DNA from 2 places in the Oceanobacillus sp. FSL W7-1293 genome. Region 2 is predicted to be linked to the other one. Evidence: predicted binding sites of a transcription regulator. Region 2 holds the regulator's gene; the other holds the start of a gene.
What was found. Region 2 encodes CtsR, which represses protease genes until heat stress. Its sites were predicted from a motif close to ATGGTCAATAAAGGTCAAACA; they were not measured.
Positions count from the first base shown of each region.

Region 1: the regulator CtsR is predicted to act here: its motif matches at 3,640-3,660, upstream of clpP (ATP-dependent Clp endopeptidase proteolytic subunit ClpP).

Region 1 is NZ_CP150212.1:3,719,018-3,726,651, reverse strand. Features, by position in the region: gene rapZ (RNase adapter RapZ) at 1-83, shown strand, start outside; gene MKY65_RS18310 (YvcK family protein) at 80-1,030, shown strand; gene whiA (DNA-binding protein WhiA) at 1,168-2,118, shown strand; gene MKY65_RS18300 (HPr family phosphocarrier protein) at 2,246-2,503, shown strand; gene MKY65_RS18295 (leucocin A/sakacin P family class II bacteriocin) at 2,919-3,221, shown strand; tRNA gene MKY65_RS18290 (tRNA-Arg) at 3,384-3,459, opposite strand; gene clpP (ATP-dependent Clp endopeptidase proteolytic subunit ClpP) at 3,730-4,314, shown strand; gene MKY65_RS18280 (shikimate kinase) at 4,376-4,918, opposite strand; gene MKY65_RS18275 (RNase H family protein) at 4,947-5,342, opposite strand; gene MKY65_RS18270 (FixH family protein) at 5,451-5,954, opposite strand; gene MKY65_RS18265 (fumarylacetoacetate hydrolase family protein) at 6,092-6,976, shown strand; gene rpoN (RNA polymerase factor sigma-54) at 7,055-7,634, shown strand, end outside.
Region 2 is NZ_CP150212.1:96,347-103,980, forward strand. Features, by position in the region: rRNA gene MKY65_RS00505 (23S ribosomal RNA) at 1-2,011, shown strand, start outside; rRNA gene rrf (5S ribosomal RNA) at 2,153-2,268, shown strand; gene MKY65_RS00515 (MgtC/SapB family protein) at 3,053-3,745, shown strand; gene MKY65_RS00520 (CtsR family transcriptional regulator) at 3,928-4,395, shown strand; gene MKY65_RS00525 (UvrB/UvrC motif-containing protein) at 4,420-4,980, shown strand; gene MKY65_RS00530 (protein arginine kinase) at 4,977-6,041, shown strand; gene clpC (ATP-dependent protease ATP-binding subunit ClpC) at 6,055-7,634, shown strand, end outside.

The sequences.
Region 1 (7,634 bases), 1.2 Mb from region 2:
ACTTTTCCAAACAATTCAGCGATGATTATATTACCCACGTCAGCCACAGAGATATTGAAAAGAGAAAGGCCAAAACCTCATGAGCGATATCCCAAAAATAACAGCGATTGGCGGAGGGACAGGAATGCCGGTTTTGCTTCGCGGGTTGAAGGATTTGCCCGTGGATCTGACTGCTGTGGTGACGGTAGCAGATGACGGGGGGAGTACAGGAAGAATTCGTTCCGAGATGGAAATGCCGGCACCAGGAGATATCCGGAATGTAATAGCAGCTCTGTCTGATGCAGAGCCGATGCTTTTAGAGCTTTTTCAACACCGGTTTCAGCAGGGGAATGGGTTGACAGGGCATTCATTAGGTAATCTATTATTGGCAGCAATGACCTCCATGACCGGTAATTTTAATCAAGGGATAAAGGAAATTTCCCGGGTGCTTAATGTAAAGGGAAATATCTATCCGATTTCAAATGATAACATGTCTTTGCATGCCATTATGGAGGATGGAGAGATTATTCATGGGGAATCCAATATTCCCCTGTCCGGCAAACGGATTAAAAGGGTCTTTTTAGAGCCGCAGCCGCTGCAGCCATTACCTAACGCTGTGGAATCAATTCAAAAGGCGGATTTAATCGTGATTTCTCCAGGGAGCCTTTACACCTCAATTATGCCGAATTTAATTGTTCCAGAGGTGAAGGAAGCATTATTAAATACAAAAGCAAAGATTGTGTACGTTTGTAATATCATGACACAATATGGAGAAACAACGAATTATTCTGCAGCAGATCATGTCCAGGCGATTCATGATCATGTCGGTGATGATTGTGTTGATTATGTGATTGTTCATGATCAGCCAATCGATGCAGAGACGCAGGAGATTTATAAAGAAGAGCAGGCATTCCCGGTAGCAGCAGATAGTTCCCGTTTAGAATCGATGAATGTGCAGGTTTTTCCAGGTAATATTGTCGTGAAGCATAAAGATGGAACTCTCCGTCATAATAATGATAAAATAGCTAAAATGCTTTATAAATTTTTATAGCAGTGAGTGTTCAAAAAGTACGATGAAAAAGACAAAGAAGTCAGATTCAGCGGGGTATGCAGGCTTATTCCGCTGAATACAGTTTCATTGAATAAACGTATCAAGGCGTGTTCGAAAAGGGGAAGGAGCGTGATACAATGTCCTTCGCATCAGATATTAAGAAAGAACTAACCGCTATTCAATCGGATTCTTGCTGTCAGTTTGCTGAACTAGCTGCATTAGTTCGAATGAATGGCGTTATTTCTATATCAAAGCAAGGTTATGTACTGGATGTTCAAACAGAGAATGCAGCAATTGCAAGGCGTATTTACACATTAATCAAGCAAAATTATACATTGCCGGTGGAGCTGCTTGTCCGTAAAAAAATGAAGCTGAAGAAAAATAATGTATATATCGTCCGTATGAAAAACGGCGTTCAATCCTTATTAGAGGATTTGAACCTAATGGAAAATCAATACCAGATTGTCCGGACCATTTCAGAGAAATACTTAAGAAAAGAATGCTGCCGAAAAGCATATTTACGCGGAGCATTTTTAGCTGGCGGATCAATGAATAACCCGGAAACCTCCTCCTATCATTTGGAGATTTTTAATTATTATGAGGAGCATGCAGAAGCATTAAAAACATTGTTTAATGCATATGATTTACATGCAAGAACGTTAGAGCGTAAAAATGGTTATATCGTCTACATCAAAGAAGCTGAAAAAATTACTACGTTTTTAAGTGTCATCGGAGCGCATCAAGCATTATTAAAATTTGAAGATGTACGCATCGTCCGTGATATGCGTAATTCTGTCAATAGACTGGTGAATTGTGAAACCGCGAACTTAAATAAAACCATCGGCGCAGCGTTCCGTCAAATTGAAAACATTAAATTGATTGAGCGGACAGTTGGATTGGATCAACTGCCGGAGAAATTACAGGAAATAGCTAAGCTCCGTATTCAATATGAAGAAGTTTCATTAAAAGAATTAGGGGAACTTGTTACCAGCGGAACAATTTCTAAATCAGGCGTGAATCATCGTTTGAAAAAAATTGATGAATTTGCAGAGAAAATCAAACGTGGCGAACTGCAGCTTGGTAATTAATGCTAGTATCCGCAGAATATGATATAATGCAGTAAATATCATGGAACATCGCCGAAAGAAAGACGCAGAATTTTTTCTGCTTCCTAAAAAAATGGAGGCGTTTACTTAAGACAGGAGAGTGAATTTATTGGTTGAGAAAACAGTGAAAATCGAATTAGATTCAGGACTACAAGCGAGGCCAGCTGCCTATTTTGTACAAGAGGCCAATCGATTTGATTCACACATATTTTTAGAGAATGATCATAAAAAGGTTAATGCCAAAAGCATTATGGGATTAATGAGTCTGGCCCTGACAAAAGGAGAAGAAATCAAGCTTATTATTGAAGGAGAAGATGAAGAAGAGGCGATGGAATATTTAACAAGCCTTGTACGTGAAAAAGTTTAATGCTGTCTGTATAACGAACTTTGCTTTATTTGATAGGTAAGCAAAGCACCAAATATTAAAACCTCAGTTAAAAAAGTCCCCCTTAAAGGCGAGTTTACATTGCTCAAATTTAAGGGGGCTTTTATTTATTTGGTATTATGTATTTTCTGGTGCACCTATAAGAATTCCAATTTGACTGCTTCAAATATAAATAAACTCAATTTTCGAGCATTAAAAATTAACTTCATTTCCATAGAAACAGGAGTTGACCGTACCTTGGATAACTCCCTTGACCTGGACAAATAATAGAAGGTGAAGTGTAAAGCACCGCTGCGGCGGATCATTTTGCTGTCCATTCTTCAAGGTAATTTGTTGAATCTTCGCAAAAGTTATGTTAGGTTGAGAGACAAATCATTATATAAAAGGAGTGCCTGTGATGAAAAAGAGAATGAAATTAGGAGTAGCAGCCTTAACGTTAGGATTATCCGTTATTTCAACCTCCGGAGTTCAAGCAGCCTCAACAAACTATGGAAATGGTGTTCGCTGCGATGAAACAAATTGTTCGGTAAACTGGAGTGAAACATTTCAACAATCCGCAGATAGAGCGATAGAAAGCTGGGCAACGGGGCTGACATCAGCTCCTGCTAAAGCTAAATCTGCCATTGAGTCCAACTATAAATCAAGTAATGATTCTAACCGGCCGGAGTCAGGTACAACTACTGGCAGTCCCTCTTTCTAATTAGGCAAGGGGTATCACATATAGGGAAATAGAGTATTCATTCGCAACCCAGTGGAAAGGCTGGCGATGATTGTGGAAAGATAATACGAAACTTCCGAAAGACAGAAAAAAGACAAGGGAAGCAAACATCTCCATCCCTTGTCTTTTATTAACTTTATCTAGCGCGCCCAGAGGGATTCGAACCCCCGGCAAACCTGGTACCGGAAACCAGTGCTCTATCCAGCTGAGCTATGGGCGCATCTCATTGAATTAAAAACACAATCTTAATTATACATAGGAAGTTCCTTTGAGACAAGTCCTTTTTATGTAATTTAGCTGAAAAATTATTTTATGCCTCTTTCAATAAGTTTAAATGGTACATGTTTAACAAACATAAAATCGGGAAGGATGGTTAAAGTAGAAATTTGGTGAAACTTTTTGTTTGACCTTCATTGACCAATGAGCTATCATATAAAGTATAGAAAAAATCATCAGCCATTAACGTTGGCAACTTAAGGAGGATTTTTAAATGAATTTAGTACCTACAGTTATTGAACAAACAAATCGTGGTGAACGCGCATATGATATTTACTCCCGCTTATTAAAAGACCGGATTATTTTACTTGGCAGCGGCATTGATGACAATGTAGCCAACTCTATTGTAGCACAGCTTTTATTCTTAGAAGCAGAAGATCCAGGAAAAGATATCTCTTTATATATTAATTCTCCTGGTGGTTCTATCACAGCTGGTATGGCTATTTTTGATACCATGAACTTTATTAAGTCAGATGTATCTACCATCTGCATCGGTATGGCAGCTTCTATGGGTGCTTTCCTGCTTAATGCCGGAGAGAAAGGCAAACGTTTTGCATTGCCAAACAGTGAGATTATGATTCACCAGCCTTTAGGCGGTACGCAGGGACAGGCAACAGATATTGAGATTCATGCCAATCGAATTATCGAGATTAAAAAACGTATGAACCGCATTATGTCTGAAAATACTGGTCAGCCTTTAGAAGTTATTGAACGTGATACAGAACGCGATAAATTCATGAGTGCAGAACAGTCTAAAGAATATGGCATCATAGATGATATCTTTGAGCGCAAAGCGTAAACAATAATAAATCATGAAATCATAAAAAAACAGGCCTTAGCCTGTTTTTTTATGTGCAATTTTAAGCGTAAAGCTCCCATGCTAATTTTAAGGAATCGGCAATATAATCTGCAATTTCTTCAATTTCTTGATTATCTGTCACTACACGGGAGTGATGCTGTCCATAAATTGGCTGCCGATCATCAAAAAGCTGTTTGATTTCCTCCATATTTTTCCCCTGTAAAACGGGGCGGCTGTCAATCAGCAGGCTGATTCGATTCTTCCAGCTGTCCCAGGACAGGTCGAGAAAGAATATTGTAGTGGTTGCGAGACAGACATCCTGTACTTCTTTTTGAAGAAAAGCGCCGCCGCCTAAAGAGATAACCTTTAACTTCTTATGGCATATTTCAGAAATAATTTCTTTTTCATGCTGACGGAAGACGGCTTCTCCATATTTCGCAAAAATCTCTTTCGGAGGCATTCCGAATCTGCGCTCAATTTCTTCATCGATATCAATAAAATCACGATACAGTTTTTTGGCAACAGCTTGACCAATGGTTGTTTTTCCAACACCCATAAACCCAATTAGTACAATGCTTTGTTCCTTTAATGGTATTTCTCTCATGTGACATTCCCCCTCGTCATCCAGCACGTTACGATGATTGCTGATGGATTGCTTTTCTTGCCAATTGGTCCGCTCTGCTATTTTCTTTTTCCGGTATCCATTTAATAAATAAGAATGGAAAGTCTGCTGCTTCAGCCTGGATGATTTCAAGCAAAGGAAGAAATTGTTTGTTTTTGGTTCGTCCTTTATCAATCACGTCTGCGGCTACTTTAGAGTCAGTTCGAAAAGATAAGATTTCTTCAGGGAAGTTGATCTTACAAATTTTTAATGCTTCTATGATAGCGTGAAACTCGGCTTCATGATTGGACATATAAGGTAAGGGGACAGTATATTCCAGCTTCTTTTCCCCAGCCTTTATATAAATGCCGGCTCCGCTTTTTTCTGTATTCACGTTTGTAGCACCGTCTGTATAAACCTGAATCAAAGCATATCCCTCCGCCAAATCGTTCTTTTCTATATTCATATTATAACGAATTTTAAATCAAAAAGGAATGCGTGCAGCCCGGGAATGGTTTAAAAAAACGATGCTAAATTATTCCTCTTCCTGATCATGTTCGTCTGCATCATGACCGTGTTCATGGTGCTCATGATCCATTTCATCATGGGCTTCTTCTTCAGACGGCTCTGCATCACCGGCAATAACCGTTTCTAATGGCATGACATGCAGCTCTCTTGCGGTAGTATGAGCATACATTTCATAAACAGCTTCCTCTTCAAAGGTAAAGCTGGCTGTATAGGTGCCGTCCTCTTGATGAACGCCTTCGATTTCCACACTGTCATCCGCATGCCCCTGCGTCCATACCTCAAATAACACTTCACGTGCATCTTCTACAGGCTCATCATCAAAGGTGACATGAGCTGTTAAATCAATGGTTTCCCCGACTTCAACATGCTCCGGCACATCGAAATCTACTTCCAGAACAGGCAGCTCCATGGAATCCGTGTCCTCTTCTTCTGCTGTATCCGCTTCATTATTTGAGCAAGCAGCTAAAACAGCCATCAGCGCGATGAGGATAAAAAAATTTTTTTTCTTCATTATGTATACCCCTTTCTATATAGTCTCCCGACTCCTAGTATAGCATGACCAGTCAAAGGAGAGGTTGAATAAATTATGACATATTTATTCCTTTCCAACTATAACTCTACTATAATGAGGACAAGGGAGGAATTGACATGAAACTAGTAGCTTATCGGAAAAACAAAGATGAAAATTATCGTGTTGGTGTTTTAACAGATTCAGAATCTATAGCAGATGTAGAAAGCCTGTCGCAGCAATTTGGAGGAAAAGCGCTTCCTGCCAATCCGAGTGATTTTTATGCACATGCATCCGAATACATAGAAGCGTTGCAGAAAATACTTCCAGAAACGGGCAGATATGAAAGCCTTTCCCTTCAGGATGTGCAATTGGGAATGCCGCTCGGAGAAGCGAGAAAGGTTATTTGCGTTGGAAAAAACTATCAGGAGCATGTTCATGAAATGAAATCAGATATACCTGATTTTCCTGTTTTATTTGCGAAATTTGATAATGCTATTATTGGACCGGAGGATGATATTTATTATCCTTCAATAACTGAAAAATTAGATTATGAAGCAGAATTAACCATTGTCATTGGAAAAACAGCTTCTAAAGTGAAAAAAGAAGATGCTTTTGATTATATTGCCGGCTATACCCTTGCCAATGATACCTCCGCACGTGATTTGCAAAAACGGACGCCGCAATGGCTGCAGGGGAAATCACTGGATCATACCACGCCGGTAGGGCCATGGGTTGTGACAAAGGAGGAAGTGGATAATCCGCATGAATTAGCTATCCGTTCCTATGTAAATGGGGAGGTGCGCCAGTCTTCTAATACAGCGCATCTTATTTTTGATATCCCTTTCCTTATAAACTTTATTTCTGAAATCATGACGCTGGAGCCAGGAGATATTATTTTAACCGGAACGCCGCATGGTGTCGGTTTAGCGATGGAGCCATCCGGCCTGCTTCAGGAAGGAGACCGGGTGAAGTTAGAAGTAGAAGGAATTGGAACCATGGAAAACCAGGTGAAGAAAGTATAATATCTGTATAGGGCAATACTGGGAACGGCAGCAATACGAAAAAAATGATTTCCTACTGAAATGCATGGAGGTTAAAGCATGCAGCAGAGTCTGGTGTTAAAGCAAGCGTTAGCTTGGAAAATGAATCAATCGCTTCATCAATCCATTGAAATCCTGCAGCTCTCTGGTATTGAATTATATGATCATGTACAAAAAATTGCGGAAGAGAATCCGTTGATTGAGGATATCCGTCCTATTGATCAGCAGGTGCTCAGTCAATTTCATGGAGAGACAAACGCATTTGAAAATATGAATGCTTCGAAAAAAAATATGTACGAGCAATTAAAAGAGAATGTGTACATGCTTTCTATTTCGGAGGAAAATTTAAAACAGGCGGTTCTTTTTGGAATTGATTCCTTAAATGAAAAGGGCTATCTGGATATTACTATGGAGGAGTGGGCTGCAGACTGTCAATTATCGATGGAAGAAACGGAGCAGGCTCTTTCCTATGTACAATCCCTTGATCCGCCGGGAATTGGAGCCCGGAGCTTACAGGAGTGTATCCAGCTGCAATTAAAAGAAATGGATTGTGATTACCCCTTTTTAGAGGAGCTTTTTGAAAATGATTTGGTCCTGATAGCCGAGGAGGACGTTCAGGCTTTAGCTGAAACCTATGGGG
Region 2 (7,634 bases):
CACTGATTGGACTAGGGGCCCCTACCGGGTTACCGAATTCAGTCAAACTCCGAATGCCAGTTACTTACACTTGGGAGTCAGACTATGGGTGATAAGGTTCATAGTCGAAAGGGAAACAGCCCAGACCGCCAGCTAAGGTCCCAAAGTATACGTTAAGTGGAAAAGGATGTGGCGTTGCACAGACAACCAGGATGTTGGCTTAGAAGCAGCCATCATTGAAAGAGTGCGTAATAGCTCACTGGTCGAGTGACGCTGCGCCGAAAATGTACCGGGGCTAAACGTATCACCGAAGCTGCGGATTGTTCTTACGAACAATGGTAGGAGAGCGTTCAAAGTGCAGTGAAGTCAGACCGTGAGGACTGGTGGAGCGCTTTGAAGTGAGAATGCCGGTATGAGTAGCGAAAAAAGAGTGAGAATCTCTTTCACCGAATGCCTAAGGTTTCCTGAGGAAGGCTCGTCCTCTCAGGGTTAGTCGGGACCTAAGCCGAGGCCGACAGGCGTAGGCGATGGACAACAGGTTGATATTCCTGTACCACCTCATGATTGTTTGAGCAATGGGGGGACGCAGGAGGATAAGGAGTGCGCACCGATGGATGTGCGTCCAAGCATGCGAGGAAGTCAGACAGGCAAATCCGTCTGACATGATTCTGAGCTGTGACGGGGAGGGAAATAGAGTACCGAAGTTCCTGATTTCACACTGCCAAGAAAAGCCTCTAGTTAGATCATAGGTGCCCGTACCGCAAACCGACACAGGTAGGCGAGGAGAGAATCCTAAGGTGAGCGGGAGAACTCTCGTTAAGGAACTCGGCAAAATGACCCCGTAACTTCGGGAGAAGGGGTGCTCACTTGTGAGTGAGCCGCAGTGAATAGGCCCAAGCGACTGTTTAGCAAAAACACAGGTCTCTGCGAAGCCGAAAGGCGAAGTATAGGGGCTGACACCTGCCCGGTGCTGGAAGGTTAAGGGGAAGAGTTAGCTCTTCGGAGCGAAGCTTTGAACCGAAGCCCCAGTAAACGGCGGCCGTAACTATAACGGTCCTAAGGTAGCGAAATTCCTTGTCGGGTAAGTTCCGACCCGCACGAAAGGTGCAACGACTTGGGCACTGTCTCAACGAGAGACCCGGTGAAATTATACTATGCGTGAAGATGCGCATTACCCGCGACAGGACGGAAAGACCCCGTGGAGCTTTACTGTAGCCTGATATGGAATGTTTGTGCAGTTTGTACAGGATAGGTGGGAGCCTTTGAAGCGTGAGCGCCAGCTTACGTGGAGGCATCCGTGGGATACCACCCTAACTGTATGACCATTCTAACCCAGGACCGTAATCCGGTTCGGAGACAGTGTCAGGCGGGCAGTTTGACTGGGGCGGTCGCCTCCTAAAAGGTAACGGAGGCGCCCAAAGGTTCCCTCAGAATGGTTGGAAATCATTCGAAGAGTGTAAAGGCAGAAGGGAGCTTGACTGCGAGACCTACAAGTCGAGCAGGGACGAAAGTCGGGCTTAGTGATCCGGTGGTTCCGCATGGAAGGGCCATCGCTCAACGGATAAAAGCTACCCCGGGGATAACAGGCTTATCTCCCCCAAGAGTTCACATCGACGGGGAGGTTTGGCACCTCGATGTCGGCTCATCGCATCCTGGGGCTGTAGTCGGTCCCAAGGGTTGGGCTGTTCGCCCATTAAAGCGGTACGCGAGCTGGGTTCAGAACGTCGTGAGACAGTTCGGTCCCTATCCGTCGTGGGCGTTGGAAGTTTGAGAGGAGCTGTCCTTAGTACGAGAGGACCGGGATGGACACACCGCTGGTGTACCAGTTGTTCCGCCAGGAGCATTGCTGGGTAGCTACGTGTGGTAAGGATAAGTGCTGAAAGCATCTAAGCATGAAGCCCCCCTCAAGATGAAACTTCCCATCACTTTAAGTGAGTAAAATCCCTCAGAGACGATGAGGTTGATAGGTCCGAGGTGGAAGCGTGGCGACACGTGCAGCTGACGGATACTAATCGATTGAGGACTTATCTAAGTTTTTTCATGTCACGTTACTCTTATTTAGTTTTCAGGGTGCAAATTCTTGAAAAAAAGTGTTGCATTTTTATTCTAAAATGCATATAATATAACTTGTCCTTGTTTTTCAGGAAACATCTTCAAGTTACATATTTTGTTGTCTGGTGGCGAGAGCGAAGAGGTCACACCTGTTCCCATGCCGAACACAGAAGTTAAGTTCTTCAGCGCCAATGGTAGTTGGGGGCTTCCCCCTGCGAGAGTAGGACGTTGCCAGGCATATTGAAAAAGAGTTAAGCATCATGCTTAGCTCTTTTTTTGCATATTTTTTTAGAGGAAATGCCGTTTTATGTCATCTGAATCTGTTCATAAAAGGTACGATGACAAAATATATAAATGTTATGTCTTTTCTGCCAGGAAATAGAATCTTCTTTGTCGTAAAGACGGATCCTTGAATGAATGCTTTGCCAGCGATAGCCATCCGTCCGTTTGTTTTTTCCTCGACAGAATGGATATTTCTGCATACGCCGTTTTGTGAATAACCCCGCAACGAAATGACTTCCTTCTCTGATTCCGTGTGCCTGCATATGGACATCTTTTATTCCTAAATAACTCGATGGCAAATGGCGTGTATTCTTTTGTCTTCACTCTATCTATGATTGAAAACGAGAGGACGTGCCACATTTAGTATAGAGTCAAAAAATGTTTCATTATGACGTGCATTTTAAACAACGTTTTTACGTTTTTGATTTGAAATATTAGACGTAAGATTGTGGTTGTACATGGTATCACTGCTGGCACTGTTCGTCTAATGGTTTTTTGCTTGTTTATCCTCAAATATCCTTTCTTTGGTATTTATTTCTGGAAGATAAATCAATTTACTGCTAAAGTAAAAATACACTTATTACAATGAATACTTCTATTTAGACAGTTTAAAATTAATTTTCATGATAGGTGGCACGGAAAACCCCCGCTGAATAAATTTTCAATTTATAAAATGAAATGATAGCCTATACATATAAATAAACTGTAAAATATATAAAACAATAAGGGGGTGCAGGGAATGGAATTAGAACAATTTATTGATGATGATTTCGGAGTTATTGTGTTACGTTTGTTTATTGCTTTGTTGTTATCCGGTTTAATTGGTTTTGAGAGAGAAATTAATAATCATTCAGCTGGATTTCGTACGCATATACTGGTAGGAGTAGGCTCTTGTTTGATGATGATTTTATCGATTTTTGGTTTTATTACATTTATGAATCAATACGACAACATTCAATTTGACCCTGCTCGTATCCCCTCTTATGTAATTAGCGGTATTGGTTTTCTTGGAGCTGGTACCATTATTGTATATGGAGGAACCATCAAAGGATTAACAACAGCTGCTTCTATATGGGCTGTAGCAGGAATAGGATTAGTGATTGGAGCCGGCATGTATAGTGTTGCTATTGTAACGACACTTATTATCCTTATCAGTTTAATATTTTTTAACCGGATGGAGCATTTTTTCCCTCGGTTTGCAACCAGTAATTTTATTGAATTGATTGCTTCAGAGGAATTTGAAATACATGAAGCTGTAAAATCAGTGGAAAAGAACGGTTTTACGATAAAACAGGTTGAGATAAAGCTGTTAGAAGGTAACAGGCGCAGAATTCATATATGGACAAATATGAAAAAGGACAATAAGTTAATTTATTTATTTGATGAAATATCGAAGCTTCCGGGAGTGGTTAATATAACAAAGCGAAATTAAAACATAAATATTTTCATAGATTTTTATAATTATGTTTTGATTTTTGGCCTGTTTGTCCAAAATAGAAATATCATCCATTTGCAACTGTGGCAATTTCTTATTATAATAAAACCATAGTCAAAGTTAGTCAAAGTCAAAAGGAATAATTTATCAAATAAATTATTTGATTTGAGGTGCGAAGGATGAGTAACATTTCAGATATCATTGAACAATATTTGAAAAAAGTATTACAGTCAGAAGAACAACAAGCGATTGAGATTAAAAGGAGTGAAATTGCAGATCAGTTTCAATGTGTACCTTCTCAAATAAATTATGTTATTAATACGCGTTTTACCATTGAGAAAGGGTATATCGTAGAAAGTAAACGCGGCGGTGGCGGCTATATTCGTATTATGCGCATACGGCATCAGGATAAATCGGAATTGATTGATGAGATTATTTATTTAATCGGTGATTCGATTCCGCAGCGTGCTGCTATAGATATTTTAGATCGGCTTTTAGAGGAGGAGCTGATTACAGCACGTGAAGCAAAGCTGATATTGGCAAGTATTGATCGAACAACGTTAGCTTTTCAATTGCCGCTAAGAGATGAATTGCGTGCACGTATTCTTAAATCTGCATTAACTGCACTCAAGTATCTGAACGATTAATTACCTGAAGGGGGGAGGAATCGTATGGAATGCCAAGAATGCCATGAAAGAAAGGCGACCCTGCATTTTAAGCATATTATAAACGGTCAAGAGACGAAAGTGAGCCTTTGTGAAGTATGTGCAAAGAAAAAAGGTTATTTAACCTATCCGGAGGAAGGATTCTCATTAAATGACCTTTTATCTGGGCTTTTTCAAAAAGATGGAATACCTTTGAACGCTGCAGGGACAGCAAATTCCAATCAGCCTAAACAGCCGCAGGAGCTGAAATGTTCTTCTTGCGGGAGAACCTTTAGTGAATTTAAAAAAGCAGGGAAATTTGGATGTGCAAATTGTTATGCGTCCTTTGATTCCAAGGTAGAGCCTATCTTACGGCGTGTGCATGCTGGGAATACAAAACATACTGGCAGGATTCCAAAGCGTGCCGGGAAGTATATTCAGCAAAAGCAATTAATATCCTCCCACAAAGAGGAATTAAAACAGCTGATTGAAGATGAAGAATTTGAAAAAGCAGCGGTTCTGCGCGATAAAATCAGAGAGCTGGAAAAAGCGAATCATCAAGATAAGGAAGCGGGTGATAACACGTGACATTAGAATCATTTATCAATGAAGCGATTAGCCCGTGGATGCTGGAGGACGGTCCGGATAAAGACATTGTAATGAGCAGCCGTGTCCGTCTGGCCCGCAACTTTGCGGATAAATTGTACCCGACATCCGGTAATAAGGAAGCGTTGGAAGAGGTACTGCAATTTATAAAGAAAAATTATATAAAAGAAGAGGATTCAGAGCAGGATTCTCTATCTTTTATACCAATGAAGCAATTAAATATGATTGAAAAACTTGTTCTGGTGGAAAAACACTTAATAAGTCCACATTTAATCAAACATAGTGATCATGCTGCAGTGTTATTATCCGAACAGGAGCAGACTTCCATTATGGTAAATGAAGAGGATCATTTGCGTATTCAGGTGTATTATCCTGGGCTTCAGCTAAAAAAAGCTTTAGAGGAAGCGTACTACTTAGATGATTGGCTGGAGGAAGAAGCTGACTATGCATTTGATGAAACAAAAGGTTATCTGACCAGCTGTCCTACCAATATTGGAACAGGCATGCGGGCTTCGATTATGATGCATTTGCCTGCGCTTGTACTGACAAAGCAAATCAACCGGCTTATTCCTGCAATTAATCAATTGGGACTGGTTGTCAGAGGGATATATGGTGAAGGCAGCGAGGCAAGAGGGAATATCTTTCAAATATCGAATCAGATTACACTGGGCAAGTCGGAAGAGGATATTGTGGAAGACCTGGAGAGTATTGTTAATCAGCTTGTGGAGCACGAGCGGATGGCACGGCAGTATATTTACGAGCAATCTGAGATTAGCTTGGAGGATCGTGTCTTCCGTTCCTATGGCACGTTAAAAAATAGCAGAATCATTGATTCGAAGGAGGCTGCTACCTGTATTTCTAATTTGCGTTTGGGAATTGATTTAGGCATAATAGAAAACATTTCCGAGAATATATTAAATGAACTGATGGTTTTAACACAGCCTGGATTCTTGCAGCACTATGCGAATAAAGCACTTCGTTCAGATGAACGTGATATCCGCAGGGCTTCGATTATTCGTGAAAGATTAAATTTGAAAAAATAGGAGGAAAAAACATATGATGTTTGGTCGCTTTACAGAGAGGGCACAAAAGGTATTGGCATTATCTCAAGATGAGGCCGTACGATTAGGCCATAATAATATTGGAACAGAACATATTCTTCTTGGTTTAGTACGTGAAGGAGAAGGCATAGCTGCCAAGGCATTGCAATCTCTTGGGCTGGAAGTAGCTAAAATTCAAGAAGAAGTGGAAAAGCTCATTGGTGTCGGCAAGCAGCCTTCTCAATCGATTCATTATACGCCCAGAGCAAAAAAAGTTGTTGAATTATCTCAGGACGAAGCAAGAAAACTGGGCCACTCCTATGTGGGAACAGAGCATATTCTTTTAGGTCTAATCCGTGAAGGGGAAGGTGTTGCTGCCCGTGTTTTAAATAATCTTGGTGTAAGCTTAAATAAGGCCCGTCAGCAAGTTCTTCAACTGTTAGGGAGCAATGAGTCTCAGACAGGCCGTCAGGGCCGTGCAGGACAGCAAACAAACGCAAGCACGCCTACATTAGATTCTTTAGCCCGCGATTTAACAGTCAGTGCGAAAGAAGGAAAAATCGATCCTGTTATTGGACGCTCTAAGGAAATTGAACGTGTAATCCAAGTATTGAGCCGCCGTACCAAAAACAACCCTGTGTTGATTGGGGAGCCTGGTGTCGGAAAGACAGCTGTTGCAGAAGGACTGGCACAGCAGATCATTGATAATGAAGTACCGGAAACACTACGTGACAAACGTGTGATGACGTTAGATATGGGTACTGTTGTTGCAGGTACAAAATATCGCGGTGAATTTGAGGACCGTTTGAAAAAAGTAATGGAAGAAATCCGTCAATCCGGCAATGTTATTTTATTTATCGATGAACTCCATACGCTGATCGGAGCCGGGGGAGCAGAAGGTGCAATCGATGCGTCAAACATTCTAAAACCGTCCCTTGCCCGCGGTGAGCTGCAATGTATCGGCGCGACGACATTAGATGAATACCGGAAATATATTGAAAAGGATGCCGCGTTAGAGCGCCGTTTCCAGCCAATTCAGGTAGATGAGCCGACCCTGGATGAAACCATTCAAATCTTGAAAGGTTTAAGAGACCGCTACGAAGCGCATCACCGTGTGACTATTACAGATGAAGCAATTGAAGCAGCAGCATCTCTGTCGGATCGATATATCACAGATCGTTTTCTGCCGGATAAGGCAATTGATTTAATCGATGAGGCTGGTTCTAAAGTACGTTTAAATTCTTACACGGTTCCGCCAAATTTAAAAGAATTAGAACAGAAGCTGGAAGAAGTAAGGAAAGAAAAAGACGCCGCTGTCCAAAGTCAGGAATTTGAAAAAGCAGCATCCTTGCGGGACTCTGAACAGCGTTACCGTGAAAAGCTTGAGAAAACAAAGGATGAATGGAAGGAAAAACAAGGACAGACCGATTCGGAAGTAACGATGGAAGACATCGCTGCAGTGGTATCTATCTGGACAGGGGTTCCTGTTGCGAAATTGACGAAAGATGAAAGTGACCGTCTGCTGAACATGGAAGAGATTCTTCATGATCGCGTTATTGGTCAATCGGAAGCAGTGAACGCTGTAGCTAAAGCAAT